DNA from 2 places in the Curtobacterium sp. YC1 genome. Region 2 is predicted to be linked to the other one. Evidence: riboswitches for the same ligand, from Rfam matches in the RefSeq annotation. Region 2 holds a riboswitch; the other holds the start of a gene.

Region 1 (6,168 bases), 340 kb from region 2:
ACCTGGATGCGCGGCACCGTCAGCGGCACGGACCTGACCGTCGACCTCGTGCGGTTGCCGCCCGCTGCGCGCTGAACCGCCGGTGCCGCCCGGTGCGGGACCGAGACCCGGCTGAGCGGACGTTCCTCGGGTCCGCAGACCCGAGGAACGTCCGTCAGCGCGAGACGCGGGCCGCGCGGCCGGCCGGGCCGCCGTCGGCCGCCGGAGCTCCGCCGCCGGCCGGGCCGCCGTCGGCCGCCGGAGCTCCGCCGCTGGCCGCCACGCCCTCCGTCGGCATCCGGAAGAAGGCGAGCTCCCACTCGACCGAACGGCGGGACGCCCGTGCCATCCGGCCCCGCTCCTCGGGCGTCACCGCGGCCGCGAGCTCCTCGACGAGCCGGGTGGCCTCGGCGCTCGCCGCGGCGAACCCGGGGTCCCCGTAGGCGGTGATCCAGTCGGCGAAGGCGTGCCCCTCCGGCGCTGCGCCGAGCTGCGACCCGACCCAGGCGTAGACCCGGAAGCACGGCAGCACCGCGGCGGCCAGGACCGCGGCCGAGCCGGTGTCGGCAGCGGCCTGCAGGTGTGCGAGGTAGCCGGCGCACGTCGGGTGCACCGGATCGTCGGCGTGGGTGCCGGCGAGCCGTCGGTGGTGCAGGTCGCGAGCCTCGTCGGCGCACCCCTGCGCCGCCGACGCCCAGAAGGCAGCAGCAACACCGGTGTCCGCAGCAACACCCTCGTCAGCCCCGCCAGCGCCGGCGAGCGCCGCCAGGTGCCGCTCGTACGCCCGCAGGTAGTGCACGTCCTGCGCCAGGTACCCCGCGAACACCTCCGCCCCGAGCGTCCCGTCGCGCAGCCCCACCAGGAACGCGCACGCGATCGTCTCCCGCAGCACGTCGGCGGCGTCTGCCCACCACACGTCCGTGTACGACAGCGTCGGCAGCGCGGCTCGCGCCGACGCCCCGTGGTCGATCGGCCCGGCACCACTCCCGACCGACAGTGCGTCGGCCCCGCGCAGTGCCACCGTGAGCCACTGCTTCGCCACCCCGACCGCGAGCTCCCAGTCACCGTGCCGAGCAGCCAGTGTCGCGATCGCGCTCGACAGTGAGCACCCCGTGCCGTGGGTGTTCGTCGTGGCCACACGGGGAGCGGAGAAGACCCGCACCGACCCGTCCGGTGCGACCAGCAGGTCGTCGGAGGTCGGCCCGTCGTCGTGCCCGCCCTTCGCCAGCACGAGCACGTCCCACCGCGCCGCCACCACCTGCGCGGCCGCCAGCGACGACGAAGAAGACGCCGACGCAGCCGACGACCCCGCCGACCCAGCAGACGCCGACGACGCACCCCCAGCACCCCCAGCGACCCCGGCACCCCCGGCACCCCCACCGCTCCCGGCCAGCTCCACCAGCACCCCGAGCTCGTCCCGGTTCGGCGTGACCAGGTCGGCGAGCTCGAGCAGGTCGGCCATCGCGGCCGAGGCGTCCTCGTCCAGCAACCGGTCACCGCTCGTCGCGACCATCACCGGGTCGACCACCACCACGGCCGGCCGGTGCTCCCGCAGCCAGTCGGTCACCACCCGCACCACGGGAGCGGTGCCGAGCATGCCCGTCTTCACCGCGTCGATGGTGACGTCGTCCGACACCGCGTCGAGCTGCTCGCGCAGGAACCCGACGTCCGGCACGTGCACCGACCGCACCCCGTGCGTGTTCTGGGCGACGAGCGCCGTCACGACCCCCATCCCGTACCCGTCGTGCGCGGCGATCGCCTTCAGGTCCGCCTGCATCCCGGCCCCGCCCGTCGGGTCGGTGCCGGCGATGCTCAGCACCCGCGGCACGCTCATGCGCCCGCCCCGTGCTGCGCGGACCCGGTCTGGAGGCGCGGCGCACCCTCCGGCGCCCACCCCACTCCCGCCCCGTGGTCGGCTCCACCGCCCCAGGCCGCCACGTACGCCGCCGCGGCGGATCCGGGGTCGGCTGCGGCGCAGATGCCCGACACCACCGCGACGCCCGCGGCACCGGCGGCGCGCAGGGGGTCGACGTCGTCCAGGGTGACCCCGCCGATCGCCACGCACGGCAGGTCGGTCGCGGCGGCGAGCCGGGCGAAGCCGTCGTGGCCGAGCGCCGGCGGGTGGTCGGCCTTCGTCGCCGTGGGGTGCACGACCCCGACGCCGAGCAGGTCGACGGTGCCGCGGGGGAGCCGCTCGACGGCCGACAGGTGCCCGAGCGTGTTCGCGGTGAGGCCCACGTGCGCACCGGGGCCGAGCAGTGCCCGGGCCGCGGCGACCGGCACGTCGGACTGCCCGAGGTGCACGCCGGCGACCCGGTGCCCGTCCCGCCGGGCAACGAGGGCGACGTCGAGCCGGTCGTCGACCACGACGGCGGCACGGTCGCCCACCGCCCCGGCCACGGCGACGGTGAGCGCGAGCAGGTCCCGCGCCGACGCGTCCTTGTCGCGCACCTGCACGATCCGCACCCCGGCCTGCACCGCGGCCCGGACGACGCCGAGCACCCCGACGCCGTGCCGGTCGGCCAGGGCTCCGTCGGTCACCAGGTAGACGCCGAGGTCGCGCCGCTGCCCGGTCACGCCGGCACCGCCGCGGACTCGACGGTGATCCGGGCCGTCCGCACGACCTGCTCCGGGGTCAGCGACGCCAACCGGTCGAGGAACAGCGGCTGGAACGAGCCGGGTCCACCGGCCTCCTGCGCGGCGAGCTCCGCGGCGATGGTGTGCACCGCGGTGGCGGCGACCGCGGCGGCTCCGGCGTCGTCCGGCGACACCGCGGTGAACGCGGCGACCACCGCTCCCAGGGCGCAGCCGCCCCCGGTGATGCGCGTCAGCAGCTCGGTGCCGTTCGCGACCCGGACCACGCCCGTCGCCGGGGCGACCAGCAGGTCGACGGGACCGGACACGGCCACCGCGTCCACGAGCCTCCCGTCCTGACCCGGAACCGGACCCGGATCGGAACTCGTGACGGCGGCGATCGCAGCGGCGCGGGCGTCCTCGGTGCCCGCGGTGCTGTCGACCCCGCGACCACCGGCCGAGGCGCCGAGCAGCGCGAGCACCTCCGACGCGTTGCCGCGCAGCACCGTCGGGTGCATCGCCAGCAGGTCGCGGGCCAGCGCCGTCCGCACCGGGAGCGACCCGACGGCCACCGGGTCGAGCACCCAGGGCGTCCCGGCGTCGCGGGCAGCGGGCACCGCTTCGAGCGCGGCGACCCGCGGTTCGGCGTGCGGGGTGCCCGTGTTCACCAGCAGGGCGTCGGCGACCCGGGCGAACGGTCCCGCCTCCGTCGCGACGTCGACCATCGCGGCAGAGGCCCCGAGCGCGAGCAGCACGTTCGCCGTGACGTTCTGCACGACGGTGTTCGTGATGCAGTGCACCAGCGGGGCCCGGGCGCGCACGGCCTCGAGCAGTTCGGCGGTCCGGTGGCCCCAGTCGTGGGTGGGCGCAGCGTTCTCCATGGACGATCCCTTCGCGAGTACGAGCTCGAGCAGGTTCGACGGGTGTGATCTCAGCCGCTGGTTGCGGCACCCCGTGTCTCGGGCGACACCGTACACGACGTCCGGTGACGACTCCGAGGCCGGGTCCGAGCACCGTGTGCCAGGGTTGGACCGTGCCAGACTCGACGCCTCCCGGGCCGCCACCCGGCCCCCGCGACCCCGGCGACGCCTGGGCGATCGGTCCGGACGGCACGAAGGCGTGGGGACGCTTCGGCGCCGCGGGCCTGCTCGTCGACGACGGCGCCGGACGCGTGCTGCTGCAGCACCGCGTCGAGTGGAGCCACCACGGGGGCACCTGGGGCATCCCCGGCGGCGCCCGCCACCAGCACGAGGACGCCGTGACGGCCGCGCTCCGCGAGTCCGCCGAGGAAGCCGGCGTGCCGGACGACGCCGTCGACCTGCGCCACACAGCCCTGCTCGACCTGGGGTTCTGGACCTACACGACGGTGGTGGGGCGCGCCTCCCGGCCGTTCGAACCGGTGATCGCCGACCGCGAGAGCCTCGCGCTCTCGTGGATCCCGATCGACCAGGTGGACGCACTCCCGCTGCACCCGGGGTTCGGAGCGTCGTGGCCGGCGCTCCGCGCCGTGGTGACGACCACGCCGCACGTCGTCGTCGACGCCGCGAACGTCGTCGGCAGCACGCCGGACGGCTGGTGGAAGGACCGCGCCGGTGCCGCCTCGCGTCTGCTGTCGTCGGTGACGGCGCTCGCCGCGGACGGGGTCGAGTCGTCGCTGCTCGACCTGCCGTTCGCCCGGTGGTGGCCGCGCTGGACGGTGGTGCTCGAGGGCGAGGCACGTGCAGCGTCCGACCCCGAGGCACGCGCAACAGCCGACCCGGAGGCACGAGCAGCCGCCGTCGAGGTGGTGCGCGCTCCCGGCTCCGGCGACGACGCGATCGTCGAGGCCGCACGACGCGCGGGTGACGCCGGCGACGGGCCGGTCGTGGTCGTGACCGCCGACCGGGAGCTCCGCGCGCGGGTCGAGTCGTCCGGCGCGGCTGTACGTGGACCGGGGTGGCTGCGCGAGCAGACCGACGCACGGAGCCGCCTTCCGCACTGACCGGGACAGCCCTGGTCGGTGCCGGTACGCTGGCGGTCCGTCAACGGAGACGCACACCCCCAGGAGGATCCCGTGGAGCGCATCACCAGGGCCGACGACCGCGTCCACCGCCCCGCAGGGCCGTGGACCCCCACGGTGCACCGGCTGCTCGCGCACCTGCACGAGCAGGGCTTCGTGGCCGCGCCGGAACCCATCGCCCTCGGCGACGCCCTCGAGACGGTGTCGTTCGTGCCCGGGGTCGCGGGGGAGTACCCCTGGACCGAGGACGTCGCGAGCGAGGCTGCCCTGGTCACCAGCGCCCGGCTGCTCCGGCAGTTCCACGACGCCGCCGCCACGTACCCGCGCGAGGACACCGCGGACGTCTGGTCGCAGGCCGACCGCGCCCCGGTCGAGACGATCGTGCACGGCGACTTCGCCCCGTACAACTGCGTGTACGACGGCATCGCCGCCGTCGGACTGATCGACTTCGACACCGCGCACCCCGGGCCGCGCGTCTGGGACGTCGCGAGCGCCGTGTACCGCTTCGCGCCGTTCACCACGGGCGCCGTCGAGGGGGCCACCGCGCCCCGGCTCGACGACCGCCTGGCACGGGCCGCGGAGTTCTGCCGCGCCTACGACCTCGACGCCCGGTCGCGCGCGGTCCTCGTCGAGACGATGATCGCGTCCCTCGTGGCCCTGGTCACCACGATCGAGCACGAGGCGGCCGCCGGCAACCCGAAGTTCCTCAGCGACCTGCGGCACGGGCACGCGGACCTGTACCGGGCCGACGTGGCCTACCTGGAGCAGCACGCCGACGCCGTCACCGCCGCCGTCGCCTGACGCCGACACCCAGTCCACACGCAGGGCGCTCGCGGCGGACTCCGACACCGCCTCGGGTAATGTCGCAGGGCCATGACCGACAGCCCCGCCGACGCGACCCCGTACGAGGTGCTCGGCGTCCCCGCCTCCGCCGACGACGACACCCTCCGCCGCGCCTACCGGCGTGCGGCCCGCGAGTCCCACCCCGACCTCGGCGGTGACGCCCAGCGGTTCCGCCGGGTGCAGCTCGCCTGGGAACGCATCGGCACCCCCGCGGCCCGCCGCGCCTACGACGTCGGTTCCCGCGGGTACGCCGGCCAGACCGCCTCCGGTCCGTCCGCTGCGTCAGCCGGGAGGCCCGACACCGGTCGCGACGCCTACGCACCTCCGGCAGCGCGCCGCGACTCCCGCCCCCGGGCACGGTCCCACGGACATCCCGGCGGTCGCTCGCGCGAGGTGTTCCTGCAGGCGGAGCGCGAGTGGGTCGGGCTCGGCGACCCCATCGAGGACCCGTACGACCCCGCCCTGATCCGCTCCGCACCGCGACACATCCGGCGGCTGCTCGCCGAGGCCCTCGCCGAGGAGGCCACCGCCGCCATCGTGTCCGACATGGGCATCGGCGTCACGGTGTGGCACGACCTGGACGCCGGGTCCGAGGGCAAGCTCGACCACGCCGTCCTGACCCCGAGCGGACTCTGGGCGGTCGAGTCCATCGACTGGGGCGCCCCGGTGCGCGTCGAGCACGGCGAGGTCGTGGGGGAGACGCTCGCGGCGGGGGAGCGTCCGGTCAAGGAGCTCGTCCGTGCCGCCCGGGCCGTGCAGAAGCAGACGCGCGT
Region 2 (6,168 bases):
GCCGTGTCGCTCGTGTCGACACCGTTCTGGGGGTGGCTGTCCGACCGGGTCGGGCGGCGGGTGCTGACGATCTGGTCGGCGGTGGGCATCGCGGTGCTCATCTGGCCGTTCTTCGCGTTCCTCGACGCCGGTCCGCTCGTGCTGCTGCCACTCGTGGCGCTGATCGGGATGTGCGTGTTCCACGACAGCATCTACGGGCCGCAGGCAGCGTGGTTCGCGGAGCAGTTCCCGACCGGGCGGCGGTACTCGGGGATGAGCCTCGGGTACCAGATCGGGTCGATCTTCTCGGTGGGGCTGACGCCGCTGCTGGCCGCGGTGTTCGTGGAGCTCGGGGGCGGGTCGCCGTGGATCCTGTGCGGGTACCTCGGGGTGTACGCGGTGCTGACGATCGTGGCGGCGGTGTTCGCGGTGGATCCGCGGGCGGCGGCGCGGGCGGCCGGCCGGGCGGTAGCGGGCGGGCGCGAGCGCGGGCGGCGGCGCGGGCGCGGCGCGGGCGCGGCGGACTGACGTTTCGCGCTGAGCGACAGTCCTCGCCTTCCGGGGGCCGTGAGGTGTCGGTGAGCGCGAAAGCTCGGCGCCGCGAGCCCCGCGCCCCGGACCCCTACGTCCGCAGGACCACGTCGGCCAGGGCGGCCGGGTCCTCGGCGGCGATGAAGGCCTGCTCCTGCGCGGCCCACCGGTCCCACTCGCGCGCGAACGTCTCGCCGTCACGACCGATTGCCCGGTCCCACCGCACGGCGTCGTCGGCCTCGAGCCACACCCGCAGCGACGCCAGCGGTGCCGACGCCCGGGACAACGCTCCGCAGCCCTCGACCACGATCGGCAGGTCGGGGTCCACCGACGCCCAGTCCGCGGGTCCGTCGGCGACCCAGTCCCATCGGCGGTACCCGCTCGGCGCCCCGAGGACGTCGGTGACCACGGCGTCGGCAGCCGCGCGCAGCCCGTCCCACCCCGGGTAGAGGTCGTCCAGGTGCACGAGCTGGGCACCGAGCTGCTCCGCGACCTGCGCACCGAGGGTGGTCTTGCCCGTGCCGGACCGGCCGTCGACGAGCACGACGGCCCGCCTGCCGGTGGCGGCGGCGACACCGGCCGCAGCAGCGGCGAGACCGGGGGCGAGGTCACCGGCGGTCGTGCCCGTCGTCCCGTCGAGGCGCTCCGCGTCAGACACGCCACGTCCCCACGCTCACCGCGACCGCGATCGACACCACGCCGATGCCGACCAGCACCGCCACCATCGCCCACTCCGGCCCGGCGAACCGCGCGACCCGCGCCCAGCTCCGCCGTCCGGGAGCACCGAACCCGCGTGACTCCATCGCCACCGCCAACGTCGTCGCCCGCCGCAGCGCGAGCACGAGCAGCGCGAACGCCATCGTCGCCCCACGTCGCAGGCGTCCGGAGTCGGCCACCCCGCGGGCACGTCGAGCCATCGCGAGCTGTCGCCAGTCGTCGACGAGCAGCGTCATCATCCGGACCGCGGCGAGCGCCCCGAGCACGAAGCGCGCGGGCAGTCGCACCACCTGCGCGAGCCCGTCCGCCAGGTCGGTCGGGTCGACCCGCACGAACAGCGCGATGGCCGGCACCCCGACCGCGAGGACCCGGAGCGCGGTCGCCAGGGCGAGCGTCAGCGACCCGTCGGTGACGTGCGCGAACCCGAGGTCGAACCACTCCCGCCCGGAGGGCCTGCCGTACAGCGCGATGCTCACCGCCGTCAGCGGCACCGCGACGAGCACCGGTGCGAGCCGGAGCAGCAGGGTCCGGAGCGGCAGGCGCAGGAGCGGCATCAGCACGACTTCGAGCGCCAGAGCGACGGCGGCGGAGACGACGTCGAGGCTGAGCACCAGGCAGACGCCGAGGGCGAGCACGCCGATCAACGACGCGACCGGCTGGACGCCGTGGATGCCGGTCGCGCGGGCCGGCAGCGGCCGTCGCGCCGCGTCCGTCCGGTCGTCCGTGTCGGTCCGGTCTGGAGGCCCGGGGCGGCTCCCCGCCGTCGGTCCCGTCTCCGGGACGGTCGCGCCCGACCGGCCCGGGTCCCTCCCCACGGTCCGGGCACCGTCCGGCCCGAGCACGACCTCGTCGGCGTCGAGTGCCCGGACGAGGTCGCGGTCGTGCGTGACCGCCACCACCGCGGTGCCGGCGTCGGCGAGCGCTCCGAGGTGCCCGACCACCGCCTGCCACGTGGCGCGGTCCTGACCGGAGGTCGGTTCGTCGAGCACCAGGACAGGAGGCCTGGCCGCCACGACGGAGGCGATCGCGAGGCGCCGCTGTTCCCCACCGGACAGGGTGAACGGGTTGGCGTCGGCCAGGTGGGCCAGTCCGAAGTCGTCGAGCAGGGCGGTGGCGCGGTCGGTGGCGTCCGCGGCTCCGAGGGCACGGGGGCCGGCCTCGACCTCCTCGCGGACGGAGCGGGCGACGAACTGGTGCTCCGGGTCCTGGAACACCGTGCCGATCCGGGCGGCGAGCTCGCGGCTCGTCCAGGTGTGCGGCGCGGTGGCGATGCCGCCGGCCAGGGCGTCCGTCGCCCCGAGCCCGCCGGCGGCCGGCGGGAGGAGTCCTGCGATCGTCAAGCCGAGCGTCGACTTGCCGACGCCGTTCGGCCCCGTGACCGCGATGACCTGTCCGGCTCGGACCCGGAGGTCGATCCCGCTCCCGACACCGTGCCGCCCCCGAGCCGTCCCGAGCTCCCGCGCCCGGAGCAGCACCACAGCGCCGTCGCCGAACGCCCCGTCCGTGGCAACTCCGAACGCCTCCTCGCCGAGCGGGCGGAATGCACCCGTCGCTCCCCCGGACTCCCCACACATCCCGCCCGCTCGGCGGGGCGCACGGAGACCCCCTCGTGCCGACCCTCGCTCCGGCTCGGCACCGGGCACCCACACCCCGGCGGCCGTGAGCGCAGCGCCGTGCTCCGCCAGCACCGCGGCGGGCGGCCCGTCGGCGACGACGCCACCACCGGGCTCGAGCAGCACGAGCCGGTCGACCAGGTCGAGCCACGTGCCGATCCGGTGCTCCACCACGAGCAGGGTCGCCCCGGTCTCGTCGAGCAGGGCCCGCACGGCGTCGTGCACCTGCGTGACACCGTCGGGGTCGAGGTTGGCGCAGGGTTCGTCGAGCACGAGCGCACCGGGGCGCATCGCGAGCACTCCGGCGAGCGCCAGGCGCTGCCGCTGCCCGCCGGACAGGTCCGCCGTGGAGCGGTCGAGCGACAGGTGCAGTCCGACGACGTCCAGGGCCGACCGCACGCGCTGCCACGTCTCGTCGCGCGGGACGCCGGCGTTCTCGCACCCGAAGGCCACGTCGTCGCCGAGTCGGGACATCACGGTGTGCGCCTCGGGGTCCTGCATGACGAGGCCGACGCGCCCGCGGACCGCGCGGGGGTCGGCTCCGTCGACGAGGAGCGATCCGTGCACGGATGCCGCGGTGTCGTCGGTGGCGTCGGGCTCGTCGGGCAGCACGCCCGCGACCGCGCGCAGCAGCGTCGACTTGCCGGCACCGGACGGCCCGACGACCGCCACCCGCTCCCCCGGCTCGACGGTCAGGTCGACGCCGCGAACAGCCCACGCGTCCCGCTCCGGGTAGCGCCAGCCCCAGTCACGGAAGGCGATGCGCGCCCCGCGGACGTCGGTTCCTGCGTCGGCGTCCCCGCCTGTGGAGGGCGACGACGCCGACGGGGTGCGCTCCGTCACACCCGGGCGCGGGGCTCGCGACGGCTGTGCTCGCGGCCGACGGCGAAGGACGACAGCACTCCGGTGCGCGCGAGCGCCCGGACGACGAGCCACGACCCGACGCCGGCGATCACCGCGCCGGAGATGATCGCGCAGACGACGTAGACGGCCTTGAAGGCGGCGTCGAGCGCGGGGTACCAGAGGACGATGTCGTTGATGCCGAGCGCGAGACCCGCAGCGGCGCCCGCGAGCACCACGACCGGCAGGCGGTACACCCGGTACAGGAACAGTGCGAGGACGATCTCGGCGCCGAGTCCCTGGACGAGCCCGGCCTCGAGCGTCAGCCAGCCCCACGTGGTGCCGAAGAGCGCCTCGACCGAGGCGGCGACCATCTCGCCGTAGAGCGCGGCTCCCGGCTTGCGGACGACCAGGGCGACGATGGGTCCGGCGAGCAGCCAGACGCCGCCGAACAGGGCCTTCGTGCCGGGCAGCACCAGGTCCATGCCGGCGCTGATCGGCGCGTACCCGAACTCCCAGAGCCGGAAGACGACCCCGAGGGCCACGGCGAGGACGCTCGCGACGACGATGTCGACGACCCGCCACCGCAGCGATCGCCGCGGAACGGTGGAGACGGGTGCAGACGTGCGTGCAGACATGGTTCTGACTCCTCCCTGCGCCGGCATGATCCGGATCAGGTTCGACGGTCGGAGCGCCGTTCGCTCCCTCTCAGCCCGGCGGTCCCGGACTCCCGTGTGTGTGCCAGCAGTCTAGACGCGGTCGCGACCGCGTGACGCCAGGACGCAACCGGAGGCCCGTGGCGGCGTCGCCACGGGCCTCCGGTTGCGTCAGGTGGTCACTTCTTGAGCGCGCGGACCAGCTTGCGCAGGACACGCCCGGCCACCCACACGAAGGGGATGGCGACGACGATGAGGGAGATCGGGTTCGGTTCGAACACCAGGTCCTTGCCCGGGCGACGGACGTACGCGCCGACCGGGGCCGACGCACCGCCGCCACCACCGCCGCCGTTCTCGTCGTCGCCCCCGCCGCCGCCGAAGCCGAACCAGCTGACGGACACGGGGATGAGGGTCTGGTCGCCGACCTCGACGGGCTCTCCGTAGTTCGTGGAGACCCCGACCGGGCGGACCTTGTCTGCGAGCAGCGTGACGATGTTGGCCATGCGCGAGACGGTACTCGTCCGTCCCTCCACAGGCCGGGACCCGTCTGCGACGTCCACAGCTGGGGCTTGTCTGCGGACGTGGACGGGCGGCGCCGATATGTTGGCGACACCCACACCTGGAGGACCGTTTGCACACCTGGCCCGGAAACCCGTACCCGCTCGGGGCGACCTACGACGGGAGCGGCACGAACTTCGCGCTCTTCAGCGAGGTCGCCGAGCGTGTCGAGCTCTGCCTGTTCGATGACGACGGCAACGAAGAGTGCGTCCGCCTGCTCGAGGTGGACGCCTACGTCTGGCACGCCTACCTGCCGAACGTCGGCCCCGGCCAGCAGTACGGCTTCCGTGTCCACGGAGCGTACGACCCGGCGACCGGCTCGCGAGCCAACCCGTCGAAGCTCCTGCTCGACCCGTACGCCAAGGCGACCAGCGGCGAGATCGACTGGGACCAGTCGCTGTTCTCGTACACCTTCGGTGACCCCGACTCGACCAACGACGAGGACTCCGCGTCGCACATGATGAAGGGCGTCGTGATCAACCCCTTCTTCGACTGGCAGGGGGACCGTCCGCCGCGCACGCCGTACGGCGAGACGGTCATCTACGAAGCGCACGTCAAGGGACTCACCGAGACCCACCCGGACGTGCCGGAGGAGCAGCGCGGCACGTACGCCGGCGTCTCCCACCCCGCGGTCATCGAGCACCTGCAGCGCCTCGGCGTCACCACGCTCGAGCTCATGCCGGTGCACCAGTTCGTGAACGACTCCACCCTGCAGGACAAGGGACTGTCGAACTACTGGGGCTACAACACGATCGGCTTCTTCGCCCCGCACTCCGCGTACTCGTCGTCGGGCGACAACGGGCAGCAGGTCCAGGAGTTCAAGACGATGGTGCGCGAGCTGCACCGGGCAGGCATCGAGGTCGTCCTCGACGTCGTCTACAACCACACCGCCGAGGGCAACCACCTCGGCCCCACGCTGTCGTTCCGCGGCATCGACAACGCGGCGTACTACCGCCTGGTCGACGACGACAAGCGCTACTACATGGACTACACGGGCACGGGGAACTCGCTCAACGTCGGGCACCCGCACTCGCTGCAGCTCATCCTCGACTCGCTGCGCTACTGGGTGACCGAGATGCACGTCGACGGGTTCCGCTTCGACCTCGCGTCCGCCCTGGCCCGCGAGTTCTACGAGGTCGACCGCCTGTCCGCCTTCTTCGAGCTCGTGCAGCAGGACCCGATCGTGTCGCAGGTCAAGCTCATCGCCGAGCCGTGGGACGTCGGTCCCGGTGGCTACCAGGTGGGCAACTTCCCGCCGCAGTGGTCCGAGTGGA

What was found. A riboswitch is a leader RNA that binds a small molecule or an ion and turns the genes downstream of it on or off. The one in region 2 is predicted to bind thiamine pyrophosphate.
Region 1: another riboswitch for thiamine pyrophosphate. It lies ahead of thiM (hydroxyethylthiazole kinase); the one in region 2 lies ahead of I8920_RS04585 (ECF transporter S component).

What each region holds. Positions count from the first base shown of each region.
Region 1 is NZ_CP066341.1:1,285,264-1,291,431, forward strand. Features, by position in the region: gene I8920_RS06145 (metallophosphoesterase family protein) at 1-75, shown strand, start outside; gene I8920_RS06150 (bifunctional hydroxymethylpyrimidine kinase/phosphomethylpyrimidine kinase) at 155-1,813, opposite strand; gene thiE (thiamine phosphate synthase) at 1,810-2,556, opposite strand; gene thiM (hydroxyethylthiazole kinase) at 2,553-3,434, opposite strand; TPP riboswitch at 3,423-3,518, opposite strand; gene I8920_RS06165 (NUDIX domain-containing protein) at 3,587-4,534, shown strand; gene I8920_RS06170 (phosphotransferase enzyme family protein) at 4,607-5,353, shown strand; gene I8920_RS06175 (J domain-containing protein) at 5,426-6,168, shown strand, end outside.
Region 2 is NZ_CP066341.1:947,917-954,084, reverse strand. Features, by position in the region: gene I8920_RS04600 (MFS transporter) at 1-507, shown strand, start outside; gene I8920_RS04595 (ATP-binding protein) at 602-1,168, opposite strand; gene I8920_RS04590 (ATP-binding cassette domain-containing protein) at 1,161-3,683, opposite strand; gene I8920_RS04585 (ECF transporter S component) at 3,680-4,318, opposite strand; TPP riboswitch at 4,313-4,424, opposite strand; gene I8920_RS04580 (hypothetical protein) at 4,516-4,839, opposite strand; gene glgX (glycogen debranching protein GlgX) at 4,968-6,168, shown strand, end outside.